3 regions of the Streptomyces sp. NPDC092369 genome follow, and region 2 is predicted to be linked to each of the others. Evidence: riboswitches for the same ligand, from Rfam matches in the RefSeq annotation. Region 2 holds a riboswitch; each other region holds the start of a gene.
The links. Region 2 has a riboswitch for cobalamin ahead of metE (5-methyltetrahydropteroyltriglutamate--homocysteine S-methyltransferase). Riboswitches for the same ligand answer to the same signal wherever they lie in the genome.
Positions count from the first base shown of each region.

Region 1: linked by a shared signal. The riboswitch ahead of ACIQI8_RS19745 (ribonucleoside-diphosphate reductase subunit alpha) and the one ahead of metE (5-methyltetrahydropteroyltriglutamate--homocysteine S-methyltransferase) in region 2 are both predicted to bind cobalamin.
Region 3: linked by a shared signal. The riboswitch ahead of ACIQI8_RS09965 (cobalamin biosynthesis protein) and the one ahead of metE (5-methyltetrahydropteroyltriglutamate--homocysteine S-methyltransferase) in region 2 are both predicted to bind cobalamin.

Region 1 covers NZ_JBIVQP010000003.1:626,466-630,617, reverse strand. The annotation lists gene ACIQI8_RS19745 (ribonucleoside-diphosphate reductase subunit alpha) at 1-1,606, opposite strand, end outside; cobalamin riboswitch at 1,729-1,875, opposite strand; gene ACIQI8_RS19740 (GNAT family N-acetyltransferase) at 1,923-2,429, opposite strand; gene mctP (monocarboxylate uptake permease MctP) at 2,503-4,131, opposite strand; gene ACIQI8_RS19730 (DUF3311 domain-containing protein) at 4,128-4,152, opposite strand, start outside.
Region 2 covers NZ_JBIVQP010000001.1:744,701-748,852, reverse strand. The annotation lists gene metE (5-methyltetrahydropteroyltriglutamate--homocysteine S-methyltransferase) at 92-2,410, opposite strand; cobalamin riboswitch at 2,583-2,807, opposite strand; gene helR (RNA polymerase recycling motor ATPase HelR) at 2,904-4,152, opposite strand, start outside.
Region 3 covers NZ_JBIVQP010000002.1:66,149-70,300, reverse strand. The annotation lists gene ACIQI8_RS09970 (cobyric acid synthase) at 1-1,414, opposite strand, end outside; gene ACIQI8_RS09965 (cobalamin biosynthesis protein) at 1,411-2,352, opposite strand; cobalamin riboswitch at 2,450-2,613, opposite strand; gene ACIQI8_RS09960 (hypothetical protein) at 2,681-2,902, opposite strand; gene ACIQI8_RS09955 (anion permease) at 2,937-4,152, opposite strand, start outside.

The DNA of each region.
Region 1 (4,152 bases), on a different contig from region 2:
CGATGCGGGTGGAGAGGGCCTTGGCCTCGGGGGAGTCGAAGGGCAGGCGGAGTTTGAAGAAGACGTCCTGCAGGCCCATGGCACCGAGGCCGACCGGACGCCATTTCGCGTTGGAGCGGCCCGCCTGCTCGGTCGGGTAGAAGTTGATGTCGACGACCCGGTCGAGGAAGGTGACGGCCGTGCGGACGGTCTCGTCCAGCCGGTCCCAGTCGATGTCCCGGCCGACCACGAAGGCGCCGAGGTTGACCGAGCCCAGGTTGCAGACCGCGGTCTCGCCGTCGTCCGTGACCTCCAGGATCTCCGTGCAGAGGTTGGAGGAGTGGACCGTGTGGCCCGGCTCGGCGGTCTGGTTGGCGGTGCGGTTGGCGGCGTCCTTGAAGGTCAGCCAGCCGTTGCCGGTCTGCGCCAGGGTGCGCATCATGCGGCCGTAGAGGTCGCGGGCCGGGATGGTCTTGCGGGCGAGCCCGGCGGCCTCCGCCTTGCGGTAGGCGGCGTCGAACTCCGCGCCCCACAGGTCGACCAGCTCGGGCACGTCGGCGGGGGAGAACAGCGACCAGACGCCGTCATCGTTGACCCGGCGCATGAACTCGTCCGGGATCCAGTGCGCGAGGTTCAGGTTGTGCGTACGGCGGGCGTCCTCGCCGGTGTTGTCCCGCAGCTCCAGGAACTCCTCGATGTCGGAGTGCCAGGTCTCCAGGTAGACCGCGGCGGCGCCCTTGCGCCGGCCGCCCTGGTTCACGGCGGCGACGGAGGCGTCGAGGGTCTTGAGGAACGGGACGATGCCGTTGGAGTGCCCGTTCGTGCCGCGGATCAGTGAACCCCGGGAGCGGATGCGGGAGTAGGCGATGCCGATGCCGCCGGCGTGCTTGGAGAGGCGGGCGACCTGGTGGTAGCGGTCGTAGATGGAGTCCAGCTCGTCGAGTGGGGAGTCGAGGAGGTAGCAGGACGACATCTGGGGGTGCCGGGTGCCGGAGTTGAAGAGGGTGGGGGAGGACGGGAGGTAGTCGAGCCGGCTCATCAGGCGGTAGAGCGCGGCGACTTCGTCCAGGGCGCGGGTGCTGTCGTCCTCCGCGAGACCGGCCGCGACGCGCAGCATGAAGTGCTGCGGGGTCTCGACGACCTTGCGGGTGATGGGGTGGCGCAGCAGGTAGCGGCTGTGCAGGGTGCGCAGGCCGAAGTAGCCGAAGCGGTCGTCGGCCGTGCGGTCGATCAGTTCGTCGAGGCGGGCCGCGTGGAGGCGGACGAACTCGGCGGTGCGGTCGGCGATGAGGCCCTCGCGGTGGCCGACGGCGACGGACTCGGTGAACGACGTCACGCCCTGCGACGCGGCCTCGGCGCGGATCGAGAGGGTCAGCAGCCGGGCGGCGACCTGCGAGTAGGCGGGGTCCTCCGAGATGAGACCGGCGGCGGCCTCCGTGGCCAGCTCGCGCAGTTCGGCCTCGTCGGCCCGGGCGGAGCGGCCGCGCAGCGCGGCGGCGGCGACCCGGCCGGGGTCGGCGTCGGGGAGGTCGGCGGTCAGCTCGGTCAGGATCCGCAGCAACGCGGTACCGGGGCCGTCGGTCTCCGGCGCGGTGACTGAAGCCGGGTCGGCTGGCGCGATGGTCACGTGGGGCTCTCCCTCGCTGGGCACGGGGGCCTGGCGGAGGGCAGGGGGCAGCCACGAGCGCACGACGGCGTCGCGTCCCCGGCCCATTCCACGAGGCCCGGACGTCTGGCACCCGGACCACGTCGGTCGGGCGCACTGTCGGCAGGTCCTCGGACTGACGCCCATACGTGTGCGAACACGCATGAGTACACCGTTGCGGGACAGTTCCGGATTCGCACCGGATTCCCCTGCGACGACAGCGAGCACGAGCATACATCTTGTGTTGGGTTGTAGTAGCACCCCTAGATGTTGTGTCGTGTGCCGACTTCGGAGCGTGTCAGAACGTCAACTGATAGGTGAGCAGCACGAAGTCGGCGGCCTCCGGAACGGGGTTCCAGTCGCGCTCCGGGACGCGGACGAAGCCGAGGCGTTCGTAGATGCGGTGGGCGGCGCGCATGGTCGGCTGGGTGGACAGGACGATGCCGGTGCAGCCCTCGGTGGCTCGCGCGCGGTCGACGCAGGCGCGGACGAGCGCTTCGCCCGCGCCTCTGCCGCGGGCCGCCCGGTCGACGGCGAGCATCCGGATCTCGGCCTCGGTGGGGCCGGCCCGCTCGGCCATGTGCGTGCCGGCCACGACGAAGGTGACTCCGCCGAGAATGCGGTCGTGATCGGCGGCGACGAGTACGTCGGCGGCGGCCGCCCGCTTGGCCACGTCTCTGAGCTCTCCGAGGTACCAGTCGCTGTCCCCGAAGGCCAGCAGGTCGTCCTGGAGGTAGGCCTGGGCGGTGATCTCGCCGAGGGTCTCGTATTCGGTGGGGCGCGCTGCCCGGATCACGATGTCCATGCAGGCGAGTGTGCCCGACGGGTACGACAACGGGCCGCCGGATTTCCTCCGGCGGCCCGATGAGCGGGAGCGCCTAGTGCGAGGTCCCCGCCGTGGCCGGCGGCAGTTCCACCGCCACGCCCGGGTCGCCCGCGTCCGCCGTGTAGTCGCCCGGTTGCGTCTCGTCCACGCCCTCCGGGGCCTTCAGTGCCTTCAGGGCGAAGGTCAGGACCACCGTGACGACCACGTTCAGCACGAACGCCGTGAGGCCGATGTAGCCGATCTCGCCGATGCCCGGGATCTCCTTGGAGGAGCCGCCGAAGTGCTTCTGGGTGGGGGAGGCGACTCCGTACGCGGCGGCCGTGCCGTAGATCATGCCGACCGCCCAGCCGGCGAGCAGGGCCCAGCGGTGGAACCAGCGGGTGAACAGGCCGCCGACCAGGGCCGGGAAGGTCTGCAGGATCCAGATGCCGCCGAGCAGCTGGAAGTTGATGGCGACCGTCTTGTCCATCGTCAGGACGAAGACCAGCGCGCCGACCTTCACCAGGAGGGACACCAGCTTGGAGACCTTGGTCTCCTGGGCCGGCGTGGCGTCCGGCTTGATGAACTCCTTGTAGATGTTGCGGGTGAAGAGGTTCGCGGCCGCGATGGACATGATGGCCGCGGGCACCAGAGCGCCGATGCCGATCGCCGCGAAGGCCACGCCCGCGAACCAGTCCGGGAACATGTCCTCGAACAGCTGCGGGATCGCCAACTGTCCGTTGCTGACCTTGACTCCGGCCGCGATCGCCATGAATCCGAGCAGTGCCAGCAGGCCGAGCATCAGCGAGTACAGCGGCAGGATCGTGGTGTTGCGGCGGATCACCTCACGGCTCTTGGAGGAGAGCGTCGCGGTGATCGAGTGCGGGTACATGAAGAGCGCCAGCGCGGAGCCCAACGCCAGGGTGGCGTACGTCCATTGGCCGGCCTCGGCCGGTGCGAGGGCGCCTCGTGGCTTGCCGGTCGCCGGGTTGGTCTGCGCGAACGCCTCGCCGGCCTTGGCGAAGATGTCGTCGAAGCCGCCCAGCTTGATCGGGATGTAGATGATCGCCACCGCGATGACGATGTAGATCAGCGTGTCCTTCACGAACGCGATCAGCGCGGGCGCGCGCAGTCCCGAGGAGTAGGTGTACGCCGCGAGCACGCCGAAGGCGATCAGCAGCGGGAGGTCCTTCACGAACCAGTTGGTGTCGTCACCGCCGCCGACGCCCATCACGTCCAGCACCGCCTGGATGCCGACGAGTTGGAGCGCGATGTACGGCATCGTCGCGAGGATGCCGGTGACCGCGACCGCGAGCGACAGGCCCTTGGAGCCGAACCGGCCGCGCACGAAGTCGGAGGTCGTCACATAGCCGTGCTTGTGCGAGACCGACCAGAGGCGGGGCAGGAAGGTGAAGATCAGCGGGTAGACGAGGATGGTGTACGGCACCGCGAAGAAGCCCGCCGCGCCGGCCGCGTAGATCGCCGCCGGGACCGCGACGAACGTATACGCGGTGTAGAGGTCGCCGCCGAGCAGGAACCAGGTGATCCAGGTGCCGAACGACCGTCCGCCCAGGCCCCATTCGTCGAGGCTGGCCTCGTTCTCGGCCCGGCGCCAGCGGGCGGCCAGGAAGCCGACGACCGTGACGGCCACGAAGAAGAAGATGAAGACGGCGAGCGCCACGCCGTTCACGCCGTCGTTCACTTCGCGCTCCCCTTCGTGCGG
Region 2 (4,152 bases):
GTCTCCCTTGGACACGGCACGTGCCCGCGCCGGCCGGGGAGGGGCTCCGGCTCCCCTCCCCGGCCGACCGGACCGGCATCGGGCCCAGGCGTCAGGCCCCGTGCAGTTCCTCACGGACCCTGCGGGCGGCGGCGACCAGGTTCTCCAGCGAGGCCCGGGTCTCGGGCCAACCGCGGGTCTTCAGACCGCAGTCGGGGTTGACCCACAGCCGCTCGGCGGGGATGGCCTTGAGCCCGGTGCGCAGCAGATCGGCCGCCTCCTCCGTGCCCGGCACCCGTGGCGAGTGGATGTCGTACACGCCCGGTCCCGCCTCGCGCGGATAGCCGTACGAGGCGAGTTCGCGCGCCACCTGCATGTGGGAGCGGGCGGCCTCCAGGCTGATGACGTCCGCGTCGAGGTCGTCGATGGCCTGCACGATGTCCCCGAACTCGGCGTAGCACATGTGCGTGTGGATCTGCGTGTCCGGCCGCACCCCGCCCGTGCTGAGCCGGAACGCCTCCGTGGCCCACGCCAGGTAGGCCGGGCGGTCGGCGGCGCGCAGCGGCAGCGTCTCGCGCAGCGCGGGCTCGTCGACCTGGATCACCGAAGTCCCGGCCGCCTCAAGGTCGTTGACCTCCTCGCGCAGGGCGAGCGCGACCTGGCGGGCAGTGTCGCCGAGCGGCTGGTCGTCACGGACGAAGGACCAGGCGAGCATGGTGACGGGCCCGGTGAGCATGCCCTTGACCGGTCGTGAGGTGAGGGACTGGGCGTACGTCGTCCAGCGCACGGTCATCGGCTCGGGGCGGGAGATGTCGCCGGCCAGGATCGGCGGCCGGACGTAACGGGTGCCGTAGGACTGCACCCAGCCGTGCTGCGTGGCCAGGTACCCCGTCAGCTGCTCGGCGAAGTACTGGACCATGTCGTTGCGTTCGGCCTCACCGTGCACGAGGACGTCCAGGCCGGTCTTCTCCTGGAAGGAGATCACCTCCTGGATCTCGGCCCTGATGCGCTCCTCGTAGCCGGCCATGTCGACCCGGCCCGCCCTCAAGTCGGCGCGGGCGGTGCGCAGTTCACCGGTCTGCGGGAAGGAGCCGATCGTGGTGGTCGGCAGCAGCGGCAGGCCGAGGTGGGCACGCTGGGCCGCGGCACGTTCGGTGTAGGGCTGGGAGCGGCGGGCGTCGGCCTCCGTGACGGCGGCGGCGCGGGCCCGTACCGCCGGATCGTTCGTGATCGGTGAGCCGGTGCGGGAGGCCAAGTCCGCGCGGTTGGCGGCGAGTTCGGCGGCGATCGTGTCGGTGCCCTGGGCGAGACCCTTGGCGAGGGTGACGATCTCGGCCGTCTTCTGCTTCGCGAACGCGAGCCAGCGCAGGATCTGCGGCTCGATGTCCCGCTCCCGGGCGGAGTCGAGCGGCACGTGGAGCAGCGAGCAGGAGGCCGACACGTCGACCCGGTCGGCGAGCCCGAGCAGGGTGCCGAGGGTGGAGAGGGACGCCGACAGGTCGTTCACCCAGATGTTGCGGCCGTTGACCACGCCGGCGACCAGCCGCTTTCCGGGCAGTCCGCCCACGGCGGCCAGCGCGTCGAGGTTGGCGGCGGCGGCCTCGGTGAAGTCCAGCGCGAGCCCCTCGACCGGCGCCTTGGCCAGTACCGGCAACGCGTCGCCGAGCCGGTCGAAGTAGGAGGCGATCAGGAGCTTCGGCCGGTCGGTGAGGCCACCGAGGTCACGGTAGGTGCGCGTGGCGGCGTTCAGCTCGGCCGGCGTGCGGTCCTGGACCAGGGCGGGCTCGTCCAGCTGCACCCACTCGGCGCCCGCCGCACGCAGGTCGGCGAGGACCTCGGCGTACACGGGCAGCAGCCGGTCGAGCAGGGTGAGCGGGTCGAAGTCCGCCGGCACGCCAGGGGCGGGCTTGGCCAGCAGGAGGTAGGTGACCGGACCGACCAGCACCGGACGGGCACTCAGCCCCAGGGCCAGCGCCTGCGCCAACTCCTCGACCTGCTTGGTCGAGTCGGCGGTGAACACGGTGTCGGGGCCCAACTCGGGCACCAGGTAGTGGTAGTTGGTGTCGAACCACTTCGTCATCTCCAGCGGCGCCACGTCCTGGGTGCCGCGCGCCATGGCGAAGTACCCGTCCAGGGCGTCCGTCTCGACGGCGGCGCGGTGGCGGGCGGGGATGGCGCCGACCATGACGGTGGTGTCGAGGACGTGGTCGTAGTACGAGAAGTCGCCGGTCGGCACCTCGTCGACGCCGGCCTTCGCCAGCTCCCGCCAGTTGGTGCGACGCAGCTCGGCGCCCGTGGCGCGCAGGTCGTCGGCGGTGACGCGGCCCTTCCAGTAGCCCTCGATCGCCTTCTTCAGTTCCCGGTTCGGGCCCTGGCGGGGGTAGCCGTACACGGTGGCCCGCGCTGCCGCGGCTGCGGTCCTGGTGGTCACGGAGATCTCCTTCGCGAGATGGATCCCTGAGATCCCGGCGACGGGACACGAGCGCGAAGGGTGACGAAACCGGGCGGTCACGACCCCGCGCGGCAGTTGGAACCGCGCGGTCGTCCGCCTGGTATGTACGCCGACCCGCCCACGAGGTCACCGGGATGTCCGCGCACGAATCGGCCGTACGCGGGCAGTTGGCAGGTCTTCGGACTCGCGGGCACGTCCTCCGGTCTCCCGGCGGACTCCTACTGGCCGTCGCTTCCCAAGCCCTCCGTGGGCCCAGTGCGTATGACGGCGGTCGTTCCCGCTCACCGCTGCGGGGCAGTCCCGGATTCCCACCGGGTTCCCTCTTGCGACGCATCCCGCCTGGCGGACGGGGCGAACCAGCTGCACGGGCCAGCCTACGGGGTGGCGCGGCGGACCGAAGCGCCGCGTCCGCCGTCCGGAGGGTGATCCGGCCCGCCCGGGACCGGATCGGCGCTGGTCGTGGACGGGGTTCTCAGCTGCTGAGGACCACGAGTTGCTGGGTCGCCCGGGTCATCGCCACATAGTGGTCGACCGCACCTTCGATGCCCTCGCCGAACTTCTCCGGGTCGACGAGGACGACCAGGTCGAACTCGAGTCCCTTCGACAGCTCGGGAGTCAGTGAGCGGACTCGGGACGTCGCCCGGAACGTGGGATCACCGATGACACAGGCGATGCCGTCGTCGTGTGCGGCGAGCCAGGTGTCGAGGACCGAGTTCAGATCCGAGGCGGGGCCGTGCACGACGGGGACACCGCTGCTGCGGATGGAGGTCGGGACGTTGGCGTCCGGGAGCGCGGCCCGGATGACCGGCTCGGCCTCCGCCATGACCTCTTCAGGGGTGCGGTAGTTGATGCTCAGCGAGGCCACGTCGATCCGGTTGAGTCCGATGCGTTCGAGCCGTTCCTGCCAGGACTCCGTGAACCCGTGCCGGGCCTGGGCGCGGTCCCCGACGATGGTGAAGCTCCGGGACGGGCACCGCAGCAGCAGCATCTGCCACTGGGCGTCGGTCAGTTCCTGCGCCTCGTCCACGACGACGTGCGCGAACGGTCCGGCCAGCAGGTCCGGGTCGACGGTGGTCAGTTCGGCCTCGTCGACCAGGCTGACCTGGGCGTCCTCGCCACGCAGCATCTTCACCAGGCCGATGCCCTCGTCACCGTCGTCGCCCGAGGTGGACACGGCCTCGATCAGGTTGTCGACGACCTGGGTCATGCGCTCGCGCTGGGCGGCGAGGATTGCCTTGTGGCGGCGCTCGCGCCGCGCCGCCTCCGGGTCGCCGAGCCGCTGCCGTGCCGCGTCCAGGAAGGGGAGGTCGGACACCGTCCAGGCCTGGGCCTCCGCGCGCTGCAGCTTCTGGACGTCGTCGCGGTCCAGCCAGGGAGCGCACATCCGCAGATAGGCGGGGACCGTCCACAGATCGCCGACCAGGTCGGTCGCTTCGAGCAGCGGCCACGCGCGGTTGAAGGCCGTCAGCAGCGCCCGGTTCTGGAGCAGCGACTTGCGCAACAGGGTGGTCGGGGCGTCGCCCTCGTGCTTCTCCATCAGGAGGGTGAGCAGTTCCTCCCAGACCTGCTCGCGCGCCTCGTTGTGCGGAGTACCGGGTTCGGCCGCGTCGAACGCCACGGCCCAGTCGTCGGCGCTCAGCGGGATGTCGGACCAGTGGGTGGTGACCGTCATGCCCTTGGCGGGTGGCTCCTCGTAGAACCTGACGGCCTTCTCGATCGCC
Region 3 (4,152 bases), on a different contig from region 2:
GGTCGCCGAGCCGGTCGAGCTGCTCCTCGCGCAGCGCGGCGAACGAGGTGTCGGCGGCGGGCACGAACCGGCGCCCCGCGGCGGCCGCCACTTCGCGCAGGAACGCCCGCCGGAATCCGTCCGACTCCAGCGAGCCGTGCCAGTGCGTGCCCCAGGTCTGACCGACCCGGCAGCCGTCCAAGAAGGGTTCGCCGCCGTTCAGTTGGGCGACACCGTGGTGGATCTCGTACCCCTCGACCGTCTCGCCGATGGCTTCCCCCACCGGCCTGGTGAGCGTCTTCTCGCGCGCGAACCGCACCCGCAGGGGCAGCACCCCGAGCCCGTCCACATGTCCGCGCCGGCTCTCGACCTCGTCCTCGATGTGCTCGCCGAGGACCTGGAAACCACCACAGATACCGAGGATCGGCCGCTGCTCGGCGGCCCTGCGGACCAGGGCGTCGGCAAGTCCCCGCTCCCGCAGCCATTCCAGCGCCTTCACCGTGCCCCGCGTTCCGGGGATCACGACGAGATCGGCGTCGGCCAGTTCCTCCGGCCGGTCCACGAACCGCACCACGACGCCCGGTTCGGCGGCCAGCGCGTCCACGTCCGTGAAGTTGGACATGAGCGGGATCGCGCAGACGGCGACGCGCAGCACGTCCTCACCGACGGGCGGCGCGGTGCTGGACTCGCGGACGGTCCCGCGCAGCGAGATCCGCAGCCCGTCCTCCTCGTCGATCCCGAGTCCGTGCCGGAAGGGCAGCACGCCGTACGTCCGCCGCCCGGTGAGGCCGAGGAGCATCTCCAACCCCGGTTCCAGCAGCGTCACATCGCCGCGGAACTTGTTGACGAGGAACCCGGCGACGAGGGCCTGGTCCTCGGGCGAGAGCAGCGCGACGGTCCCGAAGAAGGAGGCGAAGACACCCCCGCGGTCGATGTCGCCCACCACGAGCACGGGCAGCCGCGCGTTGCGCGCGATCCCCATGTTCACGATGTCGGTCCGCCGCAGATTGATCTCGGCAGGACTGCCGGCCCCCTCGCAGATCACCGCGTCATACGTGCCCCGCAACTCGGCGAGACAGTCGAGCACGGTCCCGAGCAACCGTTCCTGCCGCCCGCCGTGATAGCCCCGCGCACTCATCTCGCCGACCGGCCTGCCCATGAGGACGACCTGGCTGCTCCGCTCGCCACCGGGCTTGAGCAGCACGGGATTCATCAGCGCGGTCGGCTCGATCCGGCAGGCCTGCGCCTGCATGGCCTGCGCCCGCCCGATCTCGGCGCCCTCGCGCGTCACGAACGAATTGAGGGACATGTTCTGCGCCTTGAACGGCGCGACCTTCACGCCCTGCCGCACCAGCCACCGGCAGATCCCGGCCGTCACGACACTCTTGCCGGCGTCGGAGGTGGTCCCGGCGACCAACAGCCCGCCGCCGCTCATGAGTTGCGTCCCTTCGTGAGCAGCCGCCCGGCGACGCTCACGCCGAGCGCGAGCAGACCGACGCGCCGGGAGAGCCGTACGGCCCGGTCGATGTCGTCCACGGCCACCGCGCGCCCGGCTCCGTTGAGCACGGGCCGGTGCTCGACCCGTCCCCCGTACGACAGCGTCCCGCCCAGCCGCACCCCGAGCGCCCCCGCGAACGAGGCCTCCACGGGCCCGGCGTTGGGGCTCGGGTGCTTGCCGGCATCAGTGCGCCAGGCGCGTACCGCCCCTCGCGGATCGTCGCCCGCCACGGTCGCGAGTACGGCGGTGAGCCGTGCCCCCGGCCAGCCGGCCACGTCGTCGAGGCGGGCCGAAGCCCAGCCGTAGCGGCGGTACTTGGCCGACCTGTGCCCGACCATGGCGTCGAGGGTGTTCACGGCCCGGAAGCCGACAAGGCCCGGCACGCCCGCCACCGCACCCCACACCAGGGCGCCCACCACCGCGTCGGAGGTGTTCTCGGCGACGGACTCGACGACGGCCCGGGCGATCCCGTCGGCGTCGAGGGCCTGGGGGTCGCGCCCGCAGAGATGGGGCAGCCGGGCCCGCGCGCCCTCGATGTCCCCGGCCTCCAGCGCACGACCGATGACCCCGGCCTCGCGGGCGAGGGAGGTCCCGCCGACGACGGCCCAGGTGGCGGCGGCGGTCAGCGCGACGGAGGCGGTACGGGAGGGCCGTACGGCCGAAGTGGCCACGGCGGCCAGGGCGATGGCACCGCCCGCGCACACGGCGGTGTGCAGGGCACCCCACCCGCGGTGGTCGCGCCACAGCACCCGCTCCACGGCACCGGCGGCCCGGCCGAACGCGGCGACCGGATGGCCGCGGCGCGGATCGCCGAGCAGATGGTCACCGAGGAGGCCGGCGGCGGCGCCGTACGCGAAGACGCGATCGGCACGCATCGGCTCAGCCGGCCGTCGGATCGGGCAGAGCTCGGGTGATGGACCTCAACAGGCGGCCGCGCATGGCGAATTGTCCTCACTCAGGGTGTCCGCGCCCTGGTTCGAAGAGAGCGACGGCGAGAGTTCCTGGCTCCCGGGACTACCTACCCCGGTGACAGTGGCGGGACCGCGCCGGAATCACACCGGCTTCCTCTCTTGCCGCCGTACTTGGCCCCGGCAGTCCACCACGGGCCTGGAAGAACCGTCAACTTGCCGCTGACCTGCGACGGGAGAGTGTGCTGAGGCCCACACGAGCCCCGTCGGAGGTCAGCGGACGGACGGGCGGCGATCAGGCGACGATCAGGGAGATCCCGTACGCCACAGCCGCCGCGCACGCCGCGAAGCAGACGTAGGCGCCGGTCACCGCGAGGGTGGCCGAGCCGCCCTGGGCCGTGGCCTTCTCCTGGCGGGACAGGCCCGCGACGCCGAGGGTGAACAGGGCCACGAGGCCCACGGTGACCACGAGGCTGACGCCGAAGACGGAGCCGAGAGTCGCCCAGTCGATGTGCATGCTGGTGATTCCTTCGTTACCGGGTGGGCGGGGCTCAGAGGGCGGGGGCGGCGGCCGACGGGGCGGCCGGGTCGGCCGCGGAGGTCGTGGGCGCCGGGATCGTGGCCGTCAGGCCGTCGGTGACCGGGCCCGCGGGGGGCGGGGTCACGGCGGCGATCGCGGTGGTCACCACGCCGGCCGGCTCCTCGGTCTCGTTGACGTTGCTGTGGTCGACGACCTCGCGGCGGGACAGCTTCCAGATGGCGGCGCTGGAGGCGATCAGGAAGACGGCGACGACGGCCGTGCCCCAGTCGCCGAGGTCGGTGACGGACTCGGCGAGCGCGCCCACCAGGGCGGCGGCCGGCAGGGTCAGGCCCCAGGCGGCGAACATGCGGGTCGCCGTCGACCAGCGGACCACGCCGCCCTTGCGGCCCAGGCCCGCGCCCATCACCGAGCCGGAGACGACATGCGTGGTGGAGAGGGAGAAGCCGAGGTGGGAGGAGGCCAGGATGGCGGTCGCCGCGCTGGTCTGGGCGGCGAAGCCCTGCTGCGGCTGAAGCTCGGTCAGGCCCTTGCCCATGGTGCGGATGATCCGCCAGCCGCCGAGGTAGGTGCCGAGCGCGATGGCGAGACCGGCGGAGAGGATGACCCAGGTGGGCGGGTCGGAGTCGGGGGCGACGGCGCCGCCGGCGACCAGGGCGAGGGTGATGATGCCCATCGTCTTCTGCGCGTCGTTGGTGCCGTGGGCCAGCGAGACCAGTCCGGCGGAGGCGATCTGGCCGGCGCGGTAGCCCTTCGCGGCGGCCTTGCCGTCGGCCTTCCTGCCGAGCCGGTAGGACAGGCGGGTCGCGAGCAGCGCGGCGACACCGGCCACGATCGGGGCGGCGACCGCCGGGAGCAGCACCTTGGTGACGAGCGCGTCACCGTGCACCGCACCGGTGCCGGCCGAGGCGACGGTCGCGCCGATCAGCCCGCCCATGAGGGCGTGCGAGGAACTGGACGGCAGCCCTACGAGCCAGGTCACCAGGTTCCACAGGATCGCGCCGACCAGCGCGGCGAAGATGACCTCGGGACGGATACCGGTCTCATCGACGAGACCCTTGGAGATCGTGTTGGCGACCTCGACGGAGAGGAAGGCGCCCACCAGGTTGAGCGCGGCGGACATCGCCACCGCCACCTTGGGCTTGAGCGCACCGGTCGAGATGGTGGTGGCCATCGCGTTGGCGGTGTCGTGAAAACCGTTCGTAAAATCGAACGCGAGAGCGGTTACG